Regions from separate parts of the Allobosea sp. 29B genome, predicted to be linked through region 2. Evidence: predicted binding sites of a transcription regulator. Region 2 holds the regulator's gene; each other region holds the start of a gene.

Region 1 (4,336 bases), 1.6 Mb from region 2:
GCTTCCGCCTGGGCGATCGCGGCCTCGAAGGTGGTGAGACGGTTGATCGAGGCGACATAGGAGGCGATCGACTGGTAGCGGTCGATAAAGAACGACATCGCCGTCTGCACCCGGTCGAAGGCCGAGGCGACCTGGGTCATGATGCCGAGCGTGATCTTGCCCGAGAAGTAATGCGGTGCGAGCAGGATGTAGGGCACGACGACATTGGCCTGCGCGAAGGACAGGGTGAAGGTCGTCAGCCGCACCCGCGCCCAGACCAGCCGGTAGAAGTTCTGGACGATGTCACCGAAACGTTCGGTGAGGTGGCGTTGCTCGGAGGTCTCGCCGCGCATCAGGGCGATCTGCTCGGAATATTCACGTAAGCGGGCTAGCGAGTAGCGGAAATTCGCCTCGCGCTTCTCCTGTTCGAACTCCAGGCCGATCATCGGCCGGCCGATGAGATGGGCGATCCAGGTCGCGGCGACCGAATAGATCAGCGCCATCCAGAAGATGAAGCCGGGAATGCTGATCTCGGTCCCCGGCACGACGCTGGCGACCGGGATCGACCAGAGGATGATCGAGAACGAGACCAGCGTCGACACCTGCGTCAGCAGCGGCAGGGCGAAGCTGTAGGTCTGGTTGACGAAGGCGCGCGTGTCTTCGGCGATACGCTGGTCGGGGTTGTCGGCGGTGTGGGCGAGCGAGACCCGGTAGTGATTGGCGTTGCGCAGCCAGGCCGCGCTGAAGCTCTCCGCCATCCAGCGGCGCCAGCGGATCAGGAGCGTGTAGTTGGCGACCATCTCGATCAGGTTGGAGATGACGAAGATCGCCGCCCAGACGCTGAAGACGTAGATCAGCTGGTACCAGAAGGTCGCCGCGTCCTTCTCCTGGATCGCGTTGTAGAAATCGCGGTTGAAGAAGGAGAGGCGCAGCGAGATGCCGACCTGGATCTGGTTGAGCACCACCAGGAAGACCAGCAGCGCGATGCCGAGCCGACCCGTGCCGATCGAGAAGGGCTTCGCGGGCCAGAGCTGTGCTGTGGTCGCTTCCGGCGCCTCGAAATAAGGCGAGGCCAGCCGCGCGATGCGCCGGATCGCCGGGATGAACGAGATCCCGTAGACGAGGATGCCGAAGACGGCGATCGTCGTCGGCAGGCTCGCGGGCGGTGCGATCGCCTGCCAGTCGGACGGCCAGAAGCCGACCTGCGCCAACACCGCGCCGGCGCCGGTCGCCACGTATTCCACCGCGAAGATGACCGAGAAGACCTTCAGGAAGGTGCTGATCTCGGTCGCCCGGAAGGTGGCGAATGCCAGCAGCAGGCCGACGGCGCCGAGGCCGAGGATGCCGTGGCTGCCGCTTTGCTGGCCGACCACGAGTGCGATCACGGCAAGCGCGGCGACGGCGAAACTCAACAGGCGCATGGCATCGTCCTTGTCGGGGAATCAGCGCGGGAGACGCACTGCTTAGGAGAAAGCGTTGTAGATCAGCCCTGCGCACAAAAAAGGCCCGGCTCAAGACCGGGCCGCGCTTTTTCAGCGTTTTGTGATGGGACTTACTCCCTGTCGACCGAATAGGCGCCTGCGCCGGCCGCGAACAGCACGAGGAAGCCGCCGGCGACCGACAGGTTCTTCATGAACAGGAGCTGCTGCATCGGCTGCGCCCAGTTCATGTGGAACAGCACTGTGGCGGCGAGGGTGAAGGCGCACAGGGCAAGAGCGACGAGGCGGGTCTTGAAGCCGATGACGATCATCAGGCCGCCGAGCAGTTCGACGATGATGACGAGCGGCAGCAGGATCCCCGGCACGCCGGCTGAGGCCATGTAGCCTTGCGTACCGGCATAGCCGCTGATCTTGGACCAGCCGGCGAGCACGAACATCAGAGCGAGCAGGATGCGGCCGACCAGCTTGGCGGCATCGCCCAGGGCAGGGTTGTTCATGAAAAGGACCCCCGAAAGCATGAGCGCGGCAGGATGCCGCACCAGTCGCGATCTAGGGCCTACAACCAAAGTCGACGCAAGCCTGCGGGCGCTCGTAGCTGTGCAAAGCGGCTCGTTGCCGAACCGGGGTTCAGCCGCCCGGCTTCTGCTTGCGCCGCGCTTCCAGTTCATCCGTCACGGCGATGACGTCGAGATAGTCCTCGTGCTTCGCCGGCGCATAGCGCGACACCTGCCCGTCAGTGAAGACCCTGAACACCTCCGGGGCCTCGTCCTTCATCGTCATCATGGCTGCGACGAACGCATCCTTGAGAGCAGGGGGCAGGTTCGCCCGTGTCGAGAACGGGCTCGCCGGGATGAGTGGGGACGTCCAGATCACCCGCGTCGCATCGGCAGGGATCATGCCGCGCAGCGCCAGCCGCTGCACGACGCCGGAGTGCTCGTTGACCTGATAGGTCGCGACGCCGTCGAACTGGCCGCGCACCAGCGCCAGCACCGAATTGTCGTGGCCGCCGGAGAAGACCGTGCCGCCGAAATGCGCCTGCGGATCGAAACCCTGCTTGCGCAGGAAATGGGCGGGGAAGGCAAAGCCCGAGGTCGAGTTCGGATCGGCGAAAGCGAAGCTCTTGCCCTTGAGGTCGGCGATCGTCCGATAGGGGCTGTCGGCGCGCACGACCACGACCGAGTAGTAGCCCTCCTGGCCGTTGTTATCGACATCGCGGAACAGCGGCTGCAGCTTGTCGCCGAGCACGCGCCGGCCGAGCGAATAGACCGCCGGCCCGAAGCGGGCGAATTCGAGCTGGTCGGCGCGCATCGCCTCGACCAGCCCCGCATAGTCGCTGACCCGGTAGAGCTTCACCGGCACGCCGAGCTTCTGCGCGAGATAATCGACCACCGGCTGGTTCCGCGCGACGGCGGTCGCCTCGTTCTCCGCCGAGGACACGCCGAAGCGCACCTCCTTGATCGCCTGCCGCCAATCCTGCTGGGCAAGGGCGGGCAAGACGAGGCTCGAAGCGGAGCCGGCGAGCAGCAGGCGGCGGGTGATCATGATCGGGTCTCCGAAGGAAACCCATCCGATCAGCAGGCGGCGTCAGCGCCGTTACGATGCGATGTCGGTTGCGCGACGCGCCGGCAAACGAAAAAGGCCCGGCTTGCACCGGGCCTTCGTATCGATCGAGCTTGAGAGCCCGGACTTCTTATCAGAAGTCCATGCCGCCCATGCCGCCGCCGCCCATCGGGGGCATCGGGGCGTCCTTCTTCGGCGCCTCGGCGATCATCGCCTCGGTGGTGATCAGCAGGCCGGCGATCGAAGCCGCGTCCTGGATCGCCGTGCGCACGACCTTGGTCGGGTCGATGATGCCGGCCTTGACCAGGTCGCCGTACTCGCCGGTCTGGGCGTTGTAGCCCCAGGCGTAGTCCTTCGACTCCAGCAGCTTGCCGATCACGACCGCGCCGTCACCGCCGGCGTTGTCGACGATCTGGCGGGCCGGAGCAGCGATCGCCTTGCGGACGATCTCGACGCCGGTCTTCTGGTCGTCGTTCTGGGTCTTGATGCCCTTGACCGAGGACAGCGCACGCAGGAGGGCGACGCCGCCGCCCGGCAGGATGCCTTCCTCCACCGCAGCGCGGGTGGCGTTCAGGGCATCGTCGACGCGGTCCTTCTTCTCCTTGACCTCGACCTCGGTCGCGCCGCCGACGCGGATGACCGCGACGCCGCCGGCGAGCTTGGCCAGGCGCTCCTGGAGCTTCTCACGGTCGTAGTCCGAGGTGGTCTCCTCGATCTGCGCCTTGATCTGCGCAACGCGGCCCTCGATGTCCTTCTTCTTGCCGGCGCCGTCGATGATCGTGGTGTTCTCCTTCTCGATGCGCACCTTCTTGGCGCGGCCGAGCATGTTGAGCGTCACGGTCTCGAGCTTGATGCCGAGGTCTTCCGAGATCATCTGACCGGCGGTCAGGATCGAGATGTCCTCGAGCATGGCCTTGCGGCGGTCACCGAAGCCCGGAGCCTTGACGGCCGCGACCTTCAGGCCGCCACGGAGCTTGTTGACGACGAGCGTGGCGAGAGCCTCGCCCTCGACGTCCTCGGCGATGATCAGGAGCGGCTTGCCGGTCTGCACGACTGCCTCGAGGATCGGCAGCATCGCCTGGAGCGACGACAGCTTCTTCTCGAAGATGAGGATGTAGGGGTCCTCGAGCTCGGCGACCATCTTCTCGGCGTTGGTGATGAAGTAGGGCGAGAGATAGCCACGGTCGAACTGCATGCCCTCGACGACGTCGAGCTCGGTCTCGGCGGTCTTGGCTTCCTCGACGGTGATGACACCCTCGTTGCCGACCTTCTGCATGGCGGTCGAGATCATCTTGCCGACCGACTCGTCGCCGTTCGCCGAGATGGTGCCGACCTGCGCGACTTCCGCGTTCGAGGTG
Region 2 (4,336 bases):
CATCCTGTTCGACGAGCCGACCTCGGCGCTCGACCCGATCTCGACCGGCAAGATCGAGGACCTGCTCGAGCAGCTGAAGAGCGACTTCACCATCGTCATCGTCACCCACAACATGCAGCAGGCGGCGCGCATCTCGCAGTACACCGCCTTCATGTACCTTGGCGAGGTGATCGAGTTCGACGCCACCAACAACATCTTCATGAACCCGCATAAGAAGCAGACGCAGGACTACGTCACCGGCCGTTTCGGTTGACATTCCGAAGCGTCGGCAAGCCCCAAGGATACGCCCCATGTCCGACCATATCGTCCGCTCCTACGACGCCGATCTCGAAGGGCTGCGCCGCAGCCTCGCCGAGATGGGCGGCATGTCCGAGCGCATGCTCGGCGACTCCACCGTGGCGCTGGTGCGCCGCGACACCGCGCTCGCCCAGAAGATCATCAGCGCCGACCAGCGCCTCGACAATCTCCAGCGCGAGGTCGAGGAAAAGGCGGTGCTGACCATCGCCCGCCGCCAGCCGCTGGCGAACGACCTGCGCGAGCTGATCTCGGCGATCCGCATCGCCGCCGACATCGAGCGTGTCGGCGACCTCGCCAAGAACATCGCCAAGCGCGCCGTCGCGATCTCCGGCCAGTTCTCGCCGCCGCATCGCGCCGTGGTCGGCCTCGAGCATATGAGCCGCCTGGTTCAGGCCCAGCTCAAGGACGTGCTCGACGCTTATGCCGCTAGCAACGAGCAGAAGGCGATGGATGTCTGGCGCCGCGACGACGAGATCGACGCGCTCTACACCTCGCTGTTCCGCGAGCTCCTGACCTATATGATGGAAGATCCGCGCAACATCACCTTCTGCACGCACCTCCTGTTCTGCGCCAAGAATGTCGAGCGCATCGGCGATCACACCACCAACATCGCCGAGACCATCCACTACCTCGTCACCGGCCAGTCCATGGACGAAACCCGGCCGAAGCTCGACACCACCAACATCCTCGTCGACCTGCCGGCAGCCAATGGCTGAACTGGCGGGGCTTGAACGGACCCTGACATGCCCGCACGCATCCTGATCGTCGAGGACGAGGAGCCGCTCACCCTGCTGCTGCGCTACAATCTTGAGGCCGAGGGCTTCGAGGTCGACAGCGTGGCGCGCGGTGACGACGCCGAATTGCATCTGCGCGACCATACGCCCGATCTCGTCCTGCTCGACTGGATGCTGCCCGGCCTCTCCGGCATTGAGCTCTGCCGGCGCCTGCGCACGCGCCGCGACACCGAGCGCGTGCCGATCATCATGCTGACGGCCCGCGGCGAGGAGACCGAGCGCGTGCGCGGCCTTGCCACCGGCGCCGACGACTATGTCGTCAAGCCCTTCTCGCTGCCCGAGCTGATCGCCCGCATCCAGGCGCTGCTGCGCCGTGCCAAGCCCGGCCACGTTGCCGGCTTACTTGCTGCCGGCGATCTCGAACTCGACCGCACCACCCGCCGTGTCCGCCGTGCCGGGGCCGAGCTGCATCTCGGACCGACCGAGTTCCGCCTGCTCGAGTTCCTGATGCAGGCGCCGGGCCGGGTCTATTCCCGGGCGCAATTGCTCGACGCCGTCTGGGGCCGCGACGTCTATATCGACGAGCGCACCGTCGACGTTCATGTCGGGCGCCTGCGCAAGGCGATCACGCCCGCCAATGCCAAGGACCCGCTGCGCACGGTGCGCGGCGCCGGCTATGCCTTCGACGAGACTTTTGCGCGAAGTTGAGCGCTTCTGTCAGCGCGGCGCGGCGACGATCACCGCCGCGCCGGCGAGGCAGAGCGCGGCGCCGGCCAGGTCGTAGTGGTCGGGCGCGATCTTCTCGACCAGCGCCATCCAGGCCAGCGACGCCACAATATAGACGCCGCCATAGGCGGCGAAGGCGCGCCCGGCGGCTGGATTGTCGAGCAGGGTCAGCAGCCAGGCGAAAGCCGCGAGCGATCCCAGGCCCGGCAGCAGCCACCAGACCGGCTTGCCGAGCTTGAGCCAGGCCCAGAAGGCGTAGCAGCCGGCGATCTCCGCCAGCGCCGCGCCTGCGTAGGTCGCGAATGTCGCCATGCTGATGCCTACGCTTCCGGCCCGAAAGCCGCGGCCAGCCGGGCGAAGACCGGGCGATAGGCCTCCGATGCCAGCGGGGTCAGCGATCGGACCTGATCGAAGGTGAACCAGCGGATCTCGTTATGCTCGTCATTGCTGATCCTGGGCTCGCCGCCGGTCCATTCGATGACCGCGAACAGATGCCAGAGTGCGGGCGTGACGCCATCCGTCTCGGTCGTCTCGATCGTCTCGAAACGGCGGAAGACCGTCGTCGTGACGCCGAGCTCTTCCTGCAGCTCGCGGACGAGGGCGGCCTCGACGGCCTCGCTTGGCTCGACATGGCCGCCGATCGTATCCCAGCAGGAGGGGCGGTTCCGGCGGTGCGGAGCCCGCAAGCCCAACAGGAGCTGCCCATCCCGGATCGGCAGCGCGCAGGCATATTCGACAGGACCCATGCTCTCTCCTTGCCGTTTGGCGTTCGGTTGCATCGGCTGGACGACGATGCGCGGTTCCCGCAGATTGCCTTCATGCGCTTCACCAAATGGGACTATATCGCCTTTCCCTTTCTCGCCGCGCTGTTGATCGGCGTCGGCTATGGCGCGCTCCGCCTGGTCGGCTTCTTCGGTCTCGGCATACTCGGCCTGGTCATCGCGTTCATCACGGTGCGGATGGATCTGGAAGGGGATGGCGGTCCCGAGCAGTTCAAGGCCAGGGACCACATGTCGCGGGCCGAGAAGGCCGCTGATCAAGCCGAGAAGGCCTCGCGCCTGCAGCCGCTCTTCGTGGCGCAGGTCGTCGCGGCGGGCTTCGTCATCCTGGGCTTCGGATTTCACTTCCTGCTTTGACACAGGAACTGCCTCGACAACGAAAAGCCGGCCTTTCGGCCGGCTTTCATGGTCGTGCCACTCAGTTCCGAGCGCTCAGGCGCGGATGGGCTTGCGGTCGCGGCGCCGGTCGGCTGCCGGCTGGTAGGCGATCCGGGCGTGATAGGTGCAATAGGGCATGCCGGTCGCGCTGCGGCCGCCGCAGAAGCGGAACTCCGGCGTGGTCGGGTCGCCCATCGGCCAGCGGCACATATATTCGCGCAGATCCATGATCGTGACCCGCTCGGAGAACGGCACGACCACGTCCTCGGCCGGCGCCGGAGCGCGTTCGACCTGTGCTTCGGCCGCGATCTCGGGCGCGAACTGCGGGGCCAGCGCGGTGTTGCCGCGAGTCAGCCCAGAGCCACCGTTCTGATGGCCGGCCGGGTGGCTCGGTGGGCGGGCCGCTGGCTTGCGCGGGCGCGGCGTGGCCGAGCCGGGGCTCTTGGCCCGGCCGGACAAGCCGAGACGGTGAACCTTCCCGATGACGGCGTTGCGCGTGACGCTGCCGAGCTCGGCAGCGATCTGGCTTGCGCTCAGGCCGTCATTCCAGAGCTTCTTGAGCAGTTCGACGCGTTCGTCGGTCCAGGCTCCGGCTTCGGTCATGGGGTTGCACCTGTCTTCGTCATGCTTCGCCAGCGGGCCGGCGAGGCATAGGGAGAGATCATGGCGGAATCCGATACCGGCAGCGTCCGTTACAAAACGGAAGCCGTTACGCCCGGAACTGACGATACAGGAGACGCCGCACGAGATGTCGTATCTGACGAAGAGGACCATACAAGATGGCCTGACTCGGCCACAAGAGTCGCCGAATCGTAATTCGGCTTTTCCCCAGCCAATCGCCGCAGACGGCCGGACAGTGAGTCTATTCGGCAACGCTGCCGCGAGGTCAGCCGGAATTGACAGGGCCGGGCCGGTTTTGCATAGTCACCCGACGCAGCCGCCCCCAAGGGCGGCGCTTATGTTTTTGAGCGATCGGGATTTTCCTTTGATGCGGCTTGACGCGCGACGAGACGGCGGGAGCGGCCAGCGACGATAATGTCGCCGGCGGGTCGCATCGTGCCGGCATCATGCCGCCTTGCGTCCCACCCTGCCGTTCCCGGCCCGAGATTCCGCGCTACCTTCCTGTCTCGCCGCAAGGATTTTGCTCCATGAGCACCGTTTCCGCTTCTTCCGTTCTCCTGCCGACCTATGCCCGCGCCCCGATCGCGCTCGAGCGTGGCGAGGGCGCCTGGGCGATCACCGCCGATGGCACCCGCTATCTCGATTTCGGCGCCGGCATCGCCGTCAATTCGCTCGGCCACGCCCATCCGCATCTGGTCGAGGCGCTGACCCAGCAGGCGCAGCGCATCTGGCACACCTCCAACCTCTACACGATGCCCGAGGGCGAGAAGCTCGCCCGCCGGCTCTGCGAGGCGACCTTCG
Region 3 (4,336 bases), 210 kb from region 2:
AGCCGCGCTGGTTCTATCGGGCGATCTTCCTGGCCGCGCTTGCCGGCCTCGTCGGCGTCGCGCTCGTCTTCGCCTATGATCGGCGCATCGCGCTGATCTATATCGGCGCCGCCGCCGGCATCTTTCTGCTGCTGCGGCTGATCGCCTGGGGCCTGATGGCACTGGCCCGCCGGGCCGGGCGTCCGAAGCGGCCGGCATTGCGCATGGCGCTCGCCAACACCTATCGGCCGGGCGCGCTGACCCAGTCGCTGGTGCTGTCGCTGGGCCTGGGCGTCGCCCTGCTCTCGACGCTCGCCTTCATCGACGTCAGCCTGCGCCGGCAACTGACCCAGTCCATGCCGCAGAAGGCGCCGAGTTTCTTCTTCCTCGACATCCCCAACGCCCAGGCCGCCGCCTTCGATCGCTTCCTCGCCGAGCAGCGCCCCGGCGCCCATGTCGAGCGCGTGCCGATGATGCGCGGCCGCATCGTCAGCGTGAACGACGTCCCGGCCGAGCAGATCAAGGCGAGCGAGCAGATGGCCTGGGTGCTCGAGGGCGACCGCGGCATCACCTATTCGACCGCCATGCCCGAGGCCTCCAGGCTCGCCTCGGGCGAGTGGTGGCCGGAGAACTATCGCGGCGAGCCGCTGGTCTCCTTCGATGCCCGCGCCGTCGAGGGGCTCGGCCTCAAGCTCGGCGACAAGCTGACCGTCAACGTGCTCGGCCGCAACATCAGCGCGCGCATCGCCAATTTCCGCGACATCGAATGGCGCTCGCTCGGCATCAACTTCGTCATGGTGTTCTCGCCGAACACCTTCGCCGGCGCGCCGCACACCAACCTCGCCACCGTCACCGACAAGGGCGCGACGCCCGCGGCCAGCGACGCCGCGCTGATGCGTCAGCTCGCCATCGCCTTCCCGGCGGTGACGGCGGTTCGGGTCAAGGACGCGCTGGAGGCGGTCAACACCATCGTCGGCCAGCTCGCCGGTGCGATTCGCGGCGCCTCCGGCCTCGCCATCAGCGCGAGCTTGCTGGTGCTGGCCGGTGCTCTGGCGGCCGGACAGAGGGCGCGGCTCTATGACGCGATGATCCTGAAGACGCTCGGCGCGACTCGCCGCTTCATACTTTCGTCGTACATCCTCGAATACGCAGGCATCGGTGTCGTGTCCGCCCTCTTCGGGCTTCTGGCAGGTGCCGCCGCGGGCTGGGGGGTCGTCACGCAAGTGATGAAGATAGATTTCGTCCCTGATCCGACAGGCGCTATTATCGCTGCGACTGCAGCCATCGTGGTCACCGTCGTGTTCGGATTGATCGGAACGCTGCAGATACTGTCGAAAGCGCCCGCTTCTCATCTGAGGAATTTATGAGGTCTGACTCAAGTCGGTCGGACATAAACATGAACAGAGCGTAATGTTGCATCGACTGGGCGACGAATTTCTATGCCGAGCGCCCCGCTAACCATGCGGCCCCCTTGTAAGCCTGCACGATCCCCCTCATATTTCGCGATGTCGCCACGTTGGTGCGCGGCGGTGGGTGTCGCAAGGGCGATGTCCGCCAGGCAAAGTTTCAAGGGGAACTCTCTCCATGAGCGATTTCGACCGCAACGCTCAGGTCTGGGGCACCGGCCGCGCCCAGCAGACCAGCGCCGTCGAGATGGACCAGGGCCTGCGCTCGTTCATGCTCGGCGTCTACAACAACATGAGCATCGGCCTGGCCATCACCGGCCTGATGGCGATCGGCATCTCGATGCTGGCGATCGCCGGCTACTCGCCCTCGGGCAAGGTCACCGCGCTGACGCCGCTCGGCCAGGCGCTGTACCTCAGCCCGCTGAAGTGGGTGGTGATGCTGGCGCCGCTGGCCTTCATCTTCTTCTTCTCGTTCAAGGCCGAGAGCATGAGCTCGTCGACCGCGCGCGCCATGTTCTTCGCCTTCGCGGCGGTGATGGGCATCTCGCTGTCGTCGATCTTCGTGGTCTTCACCGGTGAATCGATCGCCAAGGTGTTCTTCATCACCGCGGCCTCCTTCGCTGGCCTCAGCCTGTTCGGCTACACTACGAAGAAGTCGCTGTCGGGCATCGGCTCGTTCCTGATCATGGGCCTAATCGGCCTGGTGATCGCCTCGGTGGTCAACATCTTCCTGGCCTCGAGCGCTCTGTCCTTCGCCATCTCGGTGATCGGCGTGCTGGTCTTCGCCGGCCTGACCGCCTGGGATACGCAGCGCCTGAAGGAAATGTACCTGTACTCGGACATGGACTCCGAGTCGGCCGCGAAGCTCTCGGTGAACGGCGCCCTGTCGCTCTACCTGAACTTCGTCAACATGTTCCAGATGCTGCTCTCGCTCTTCGGCTCGCGCCAGGAGTGATCAGGGCAACAGCCTGAAAACACGAAACCCCGGCCGCAAGGCCGGGGTTTTTCTTTTGGGGCCAAGCCCATGTGTGGCGATCTCAGCTCACCACGCTCAACCGCTTGTCGAGCACCTTGAGCACCCGGCTCAGTTCGGCTCCGCGCTTCAGGATCAGCCCGGTCGCGGTCACCACCGAATAGGTACCCTGCCGCCGCGCCAGCGACGGGTCCTTGACGATCCGGTAGAGTGGGACCTCGGCCGTGCGGCGAAAAACCGAGAACTGTGCCTTGTTGCGCAGGAAATCGATGGCGTAATCGCGCCACTCGCCAGCCGCGACCATGCGGCCATAAAGGTTGAGCAGCTCGTTCAGCTCACGGCGATCGAAGGTCACAGAGGAGGGCGCGGCAGCAGCCGGAAAGGTGACGACAGCGCCCACTCGCTGACCTGGCGGAGTTTCGCTTTCACTCATCGCGCCTCCTGTTCATCGCCGGCCGTTACCCGGCCAGGGATGATGCGCCCGCCCTCCAGCGCTGGCAAGGGCGCCGCAAGACAGATTGATGACTGGCCCGGCATCCTTCTCCGGCTCCAGGGCGATTGCCATGATTTTGCCGCGCTTGCGCCAAGCGAGCGCCCCGTTGCGGGGCTCAACTCCGATTCGTTGCTTCGGCGGCCCGGCCTGTCCGGTTCCGGACACGTCAGCCCCCCAGCCCCTCCGGCGCTGCGGCGGGCCGGGCCAACGAGTCGAAGCCAACTCACGGCTGGCGGTCTCCGCCGGCCGTTTTCTTTTGGCCGGGATCCTTACCGCGACGCGCCGTGATAGTCGGGATTGGGCCGCATATCGACAGCCGAGGCGATTCGGTTCGACATGTTGAAGAAGGCGGCGACCGCCCCGATGTCCCAGATGTCGCGCTCGCCGAAGCCGGCGGCGCGCAGGACCTGCCGATCCTCCTCCTCGATCTTGTGCGGCTCTTCCGTCAGCTTCACCGAGAAGTCGAGCATGGCGCGGTGGCGCCGCGAGAGCTGAGCGGCGCGGTAGTTCATCACCATCATCTCGCCGAGCACGGGGTCGCCCGAGAGCTGGCGCACCGCCTGGCCATGCGCGGTCAGGCAGTAATAGCAGCGGTTCACGCTGGAGACTGCGACCGCGATCATCTCGCGCTCCAGCTTCGATAGGCCGGACGGGGCCAGCATCAGATCATTGTAGAAGCTGGCGAAGGCCTGGAGCTTGGCGTCGTCATGGGAATAGGCGGCCAGGACGTTCGGGATATAGCCGAGCTTTTCCTCGCATTTGGCGAAATAGGCCTGCATCGGCTCGGAAAGCTCGGCTCGCGGCAGAGAGAGCGCCATCACGGCAGGCGGCGCGTCCTGCTTCGCAGGCTGCTCACCCACCATCGCTTTGTCATGCTTCTTCGTCATCTCTGCATTCCTTACGCTGATATCCGCGCGGATCGGGCACAAGCTGCCGTGTCCGCGCCATATTGGTGCAATCTGGCTGCTGGCATCCGACGAAAGTTGCAGCGGCCGGTGAGCTATGTCATCGCTTCGGCAAAATAGCAGGGGGAAGAAGACTATGGCCAAGCGCGAAGCGAATGCTACGGCTGCAGCCGTCACCGCGATCGAGGCAGCTGCCCATGAGCTCGGTTCGGCGATGCCCGCGGACTTCCCCAAGCTGCTCTATGGCCGAACCGTCGCCGAGGATCTCGTCGCGTTGCCGCCGGAGTTCCTGGCTCGCGCCGCCGACGCCGCCTACGCTCACCTGACCGGCAACCGCAAGCCCGGCGAGCCCAATCTGCGCTTCCGCGACGAGGCCGTGAAGGAGGATGGGCGCGAGCGCCAGATCACCATCCTCGAGGTCGTCAACGACAACAAGCCGTTCCTGCTCGATTCGACCCTCGCCGAGCTCGCCGAGCAGGGCTACGAGCCTCGGCTCGTCGCCCATCCCATCCTCGCCGTGGTGCGCAAGGATGACGGCACCTTCCAGTCGCTCGCCGGCGAGGCCTCGGGCCGTGCGGTC
Region 4 (4,336 bases), 890 kb from region 2:
CCCAGCCGAGCGGGAGGCCGTCGACATCGGCCGAGACGATGGTCGGATAGGCTGCCGGCGCCTCGCTGCGCTCATAGATGGTCACGGCCGAGCGCGCGCCACCCTTTTCCCCGAGATCGGCTTCGGAGGCGCTGACGAAGAGATTGCGTTGCGGGATCGCCAGCAGGCCTTCAGGCGCGATGCCGCCCGGCAGCGCCTGCAGGTAGCGCGGCGCCTTGCCCGGTCCCTCATCCTTGAAGACGAGCACGAGCGAGGCCCGCTCCAGGCCAACGAAGAACAGGCGCTCGCCATTATAGGTACCGACTTCGATGCCCTCCGGCTCGCTGCCCTTAGCAGCCGAGCGCCTCTCCGGGTAATGGCCGAGGCGGATGGCGATGTGATCGACCATGTTGCCCGCGTCGAACTCGACCGTGCCGTCCTTGCGGAAGATGGTGAAGCCGCGCGAACCACCCTTCCAGTCACCTTCATTGGCAGTGACGAAGCGGTCATTGTCGAGCCAGCGCACCGCATCGGGCTCGCGGCGCACGCCCTTCAGCTCCTCGACCGGCTTGATCTGGCCGTCGCGGGTCTTGTCTATGTTCGTGAGATCGACGGTGCCGGCCGGGAAATGCGCGACGAGCTTGCCGGTCTTGGTGTCGACCACGGCGATGTGGTTGTTCTCCTGCAGCGTCACCACGGCGAGGCCGTCCTGGTTGACGTCGACGAATTCCGGCTCCGGATCGGTCGGCTCGACCGCGGCGATGCCGGTGAGGTCGACGATCTGCTTCGAGGCGCAGTCGGCCTCGCCGCTCTTGATGCCGACCAAGGTGAGATTGCCGGCGGGAAGCTGCGGCAGGTCGCCCTTGTTCAGCTTCTCGTCGCGCTCGTTCTCGATGACGATGGCGAGCTTGCCCTTGTCCTTGGTCAGCGCGATCGAATCCGGCTGGCCGCCGAGCTCGCATTTGGCCACGACCTGCTTCGTCTTCAGATCGATGGAGGCGAGATGACCGGCCGGCTCCTTGAAGTTGTCGCCGGAGCTGACGACGACGGCAAAGGCGCGCTCGCCGAGGATCACGACCGAGGTCGGCTCACCGCCGACCGGGATGAAGCCGGCGGGCCTGGGCGCATTGGCGGTGGTGATGTCGATCAGGCCGATCGCCTTCTGCTCCGCGTCGGTATAGGCGAGCAGGGTTCCGGCCTCGTTGGCCGAAATGATCTCCGCGACCGTCTTCTTCTTCGCGTCGCGATCAGCCGGGAGATTCAGCGGCACCTGGAAGGTGGCGATGCGGTTGAAGGTCGGCTCGGCGAGCGCCGTTCCGCCAGCGAGGAACGTCGCGAGAGCCGCAAGGACAAGGGATTTGCGCATGGGACGGTCCTGTTCCGCAGGGTGGGGAGGCAGGCCTTCCGGCTAGTGAGCACAGGCGACAGTTTCGTGACAAGTCGTCGCAAAGCAAACGCCGCCGCGGGAGAGCCGCAACGGCGTGATCTGGGAAAGAGGCTGGTCAGCGCAGTGCGGCTTCGGCTCCGGCGGCTTCCGTGACCGACTTCTTCAGGCCGATCACCTCGAGTTCGGTAACGATCGCGACCGCCGCGGCCTGGGCCAGGACGAAAGCGATGCCGAGCGTGGTCGGCGCGAACCAGCCGGCGACCAGGATCAGCACGCTGTCGGCAATCCAGAGGATGTTGACGCCGATCACGGCGTAGACCGCGAGGCGCGGCAGGCGCAGCCGGCTGGCGAAGAACGCAAGCAGGGCAGCACAGGGCAGGAGCAGGAGACCGGCGCCACGCAGGAACTCCGCCGGAAAGCCGAGCAGGCCGGAGAGCGAACCGGCGCCGACGCTCAGCAGCAGACCGGTCGTGGCGCAGGCGGCGGCATCGAGGGCAAGGGCATTGCGCAGGAAACGCGAGGACTGGATGAAGGCCATGGTCGTTCTCCGGTTCAAGCCCCGTCTCAGCCGGGGCGGTTGCTGATGGAGGCCATGCTGCCGAAAGCCCGGCGGCCGGTCGATTAAGCCGGAGGTAATTGGATGGCGGCGCGGCTGCGGCTAGCTTGCCTGTCATGAACAAGCATCAGCAGCCCGCGATCGGGCATCTCATCCGCGACTGGCGCCAGCTGCGCCGTCTCAGCCAGCTCGACCTCGCGCTCGAAGCCGAGATCTCGCAGAAGCATCTGAGCTTCGTCGAGAGCGGCCGCTCGATACCGAGCCGGGACATGGTGCTGCTGCTCGCCGAGCATCTCGGCGTGCCGCTGCGCGAGCGCAACGCGCTCCTGCTCTCGGCCGGTTATGCACCGGTCTATCTCGAACGTTCGCTGGAAGACCCCAGCCTGCAGGCGGCCCGCAGCGCCATCGACCTGCTGCTCAAGGGGCACGAGCCCTACCCGGCCGTGGCGGTCGACCGGCACTGGACCCTGCTCGCGGCGAACAAGATGATCGCGCCGATGCTCGCGGTCGTCGAGGATGCCGACCTGCTGCGCCCGCCGGTCAATGTGCTGCGACTCAGCCTGCACCCGCGGGGGCTCGCTCCGGCGATCATCAATCTGACAGAGTGGCGCGGCCATCTCATCGCGCGGTTGCGCCAGCAGATTCGCGCCACGGCCGACCCGCTGCTGGCCGAACTCCTGACCGAATTGCTGAGCTATCCCGTCCCGGCCGCGCCGGTCGTCAAGGGTAGAGCGCAAGAGGAGGCGGAGCCGCCGATCGTACTGCCGCTGCACCTGCGGCTGGGCGAGACCGAACTGTCACTGATCTCGACCACGACGGTGTTCGGCACGCCGGTCGACGTGACCTTGTCGGAGCTGGCGCTGGAGACCTTCTTCCCCGCCGATGAGGCGACGGGCCGGGCGCTGCGCGCGATTGCGGAGGCCAATGCATCCGCCTGAGAGGCGGAACCAAAAGTTGGCGGCAACGTTCTTCCACCGAACCGGCGCTACCGCACCGATTTCGCGTCATTCGAAAAGGAAAACGTCCATGGGCAGCACCGCCGACAAGATCAAGGGCATGGCCAACGAAGCGGCCGGCAACGTCAAGCAGGCCGCCGGCAAGGCGCTGAACAAGCCCGGCCTCGAAGCCGAAGGTATCATGCAGGAGCGCAAGGGCGAGGCCCAGCAGGCGATCGGCAAGACCAAGGACGCGGTCAAGAAAGTGATCGACAAGGCCTGAGAATCAGGCCGGCTCCGATCAAAAAAGGACGGGCGCCGCGAGGCGCCCGTTTTTCTGTCTCAGGCCGCGCCGCCGAGGCCGCCGAGGAAATCCTTGACCCGGCCGAAGAAGCCAGCGGTCTCGGGATGGGTGGCGCCCGAGCTCTCGCGCTCGAACTCCATCAGCAATTCGCGCTGGCGGGCGGTGAGCTTCTGCGGCGTCTCAACCAGGACCTGGATATAGAGATCGCCCATCTCGCGCGAGCGCAGCACGCTCATGCCCTTGGCCTTGAGCCGGAACTGCTTGCCGGTCTGGGTACCCTCGGGGACTTTCACCCGGGCCTTTTCACCGTTCAGCGTCGGCACCTCGATCTCGCCGCCGAGCGCGGCCGAAGTCAGGCCGATCGGCACGCGGCAGAACAGGTCGGCGCCGTCGCGCTGGAAGATAGCGTGCGGCTTGATCGAGAGGAAAATGTAGAGATCGCCCGCCGGGCCGCCACGCAGGCCAGCCTCGCCCTCGCCGGCAAGGCGGATGCGGGTACCGTCCTCGACGCCGGCCGGGATATTGACCGAGAGCGTGCGCTCGCGGGTGACGCGGCCGGCGCCCTGGCAGCCGGTGCAGGGATCGTCGATGATCTCGCCGCGGCCGTTGCAGGTCGGGCAGGTGCGCTCGACCGAGAAGAAGCCCTGGCTGGCGCGGACGCGGCCATGGCCGCCGCAGGTCGGGCACTGGCGCGACTTCGAGCCGGCCTTGGCGCCGGTGCCGGAGCAGACCTCACAGGTCACAGAGGTCGGAACGCGGATGGTCTCGTTCTTGCCGGAATAGGCGTCCTCGAGACCGATCTCGAGATTATAGCGCAGGTCGGCGCCGCGCTCACGCGAATTGGCGCCGCGAGGGCCGCCACGGCCGCGGCCCTCGCCGAAGAAGGATTCGAAGATGTCGGACATGAAGTCCGACATGTCGGCCGGGCCACCACCGCCGCCGCCATTGTCGAAGGCCTGGTGACCATAGCGGTCATAGGCAGCGCGCTTCTGGCCATCAGAGAGGATCTGATAGGCCTCGTTGATCTCCTTGAACTTGATCTCGGCCTGCTTGTCGCCCGGGTTCTTGTCCGGGTGATGCTGCATGGCGAGCTTGCGGAACGAGCCCTTGAGCTCGACTTCCGTCACCGTCCGGGAGACCCCGAGGATCTCGTAATAGTCGCGCTTCGACATTCA

The links. The regulator PhoB, encoded in region 2, activates phosphate uptake and scavenging genes when phosphate is short. The targets are predictions, from matches to a motif close to TGTCATNNANCTGTCAT.
Region 1: phnD (phosphate/phosphite/phosphonate ABC transporter substrate-binding protein) is a predicted target of PhoB. The motif match lies at 3,022-3,038, and genes of this name have one in related genera.
Region 3: GV161_RS10095 (DUF2794 domain-containing protein) is a predicted target of PhoB. The motif match lies at 2,869-2,885, and genes of this name have one in related genera.
Region 4: GV161_RS15385 (esterase-like activity of phytase family protein) is a predicted target of PhoB. The motif match lies at 1,401-1,417, and genes of this name have one in related genera.

Annotation. Positions count from the first base shown of each region.
Region 1 is NZ_LR733817.1:3,909,628-3,913,963, forward strand. It holds gene GV161_RS18960 (ABC transporter ATP-binding protein/permease) at 1-1,400, opposite strand, end outside; gene GV161_RS18965 (DoxX family protein) at 1,532-1,915, opposite strand; gene phnD (phosphate/phosphite/phosphonate ABC transporter substrate-binding protein) at 2,046-2,960, opposite strand; gene groL (chaperonin GroEL) at 3,112-4,336, opposite strand, start outside.
Region 2 is NZ_LR733817.1:2,273,704-2,278,039, forward strand. It holds gene pstB (phosphate ABC transporter ATP-binding protein PstB) at 1-253, shown strand, start outside; gene phoU (phosphate signaling complex protein PhoU) at 291-1,013, shown strand; gene phoB (phosphate regulon transcriptional regulator PhoB) at 1,041-1,739, shown strand; gene GV161_RS11135 (YnfA family protein) at 1,749-2,069, opposite strand; gene GV161_RS11140 (NUDIX hydrolase) at 2,078-2,503, opposite strand; gene GV161_RS11145 (hypothetical protein) at 2,576-2,893, shown strand; gene GV161_RS11150 (GcrA family cell cycle regulator) at 2,969-3,517, opposite strand; gene GV161_RS11155 (aspartate aminotransferase family protein) at 4,063-4,336, shown strand, end outside.
Region 3 is NZ_LR733817.1:2,061,959-2,066,294, forward strand. It holds gene GV161_RS10085 (FtsX-like permease family protein) at 1-1,346, shown strand, start outside; gene GV161_RS10090 (Bax inhibitor-1/YccA family protein) at 1,564-2,340, shown strand; gene GV161_RS10095 (DUF2794 domain-containing protein) at 2,423-2,791, opposite strand; gene GV161_RS10100 (peroxidase-related enzyme) at 3,121-3,669, opposite strand; gene GV161_RS10105 (NAD-glutamate dehydrogenase) at 3,893-4,336, shown strand, end outside.
Region 4 is NZ_LR733817.1:3,162,850-3,167,185, reverse strand. It holds gene GV161_RS15385 (esterase-like activity of phytase family protein) at 1-1,345, opposite strand, end outside; gene GV161_RS15380 (hypothetical protein) at 1,482-1,904, opposite strand; gene GV161_RS15375 (helix-turn-helix transcriptional regulator) at 2,039-2,860, shown strand; gene GV161_RS15370 (CsbD family protein) at 2,949-3,140, shown strand; gene dnaJ (molecular chaperone DnaJ) at 3,200-4,333, opposite strand.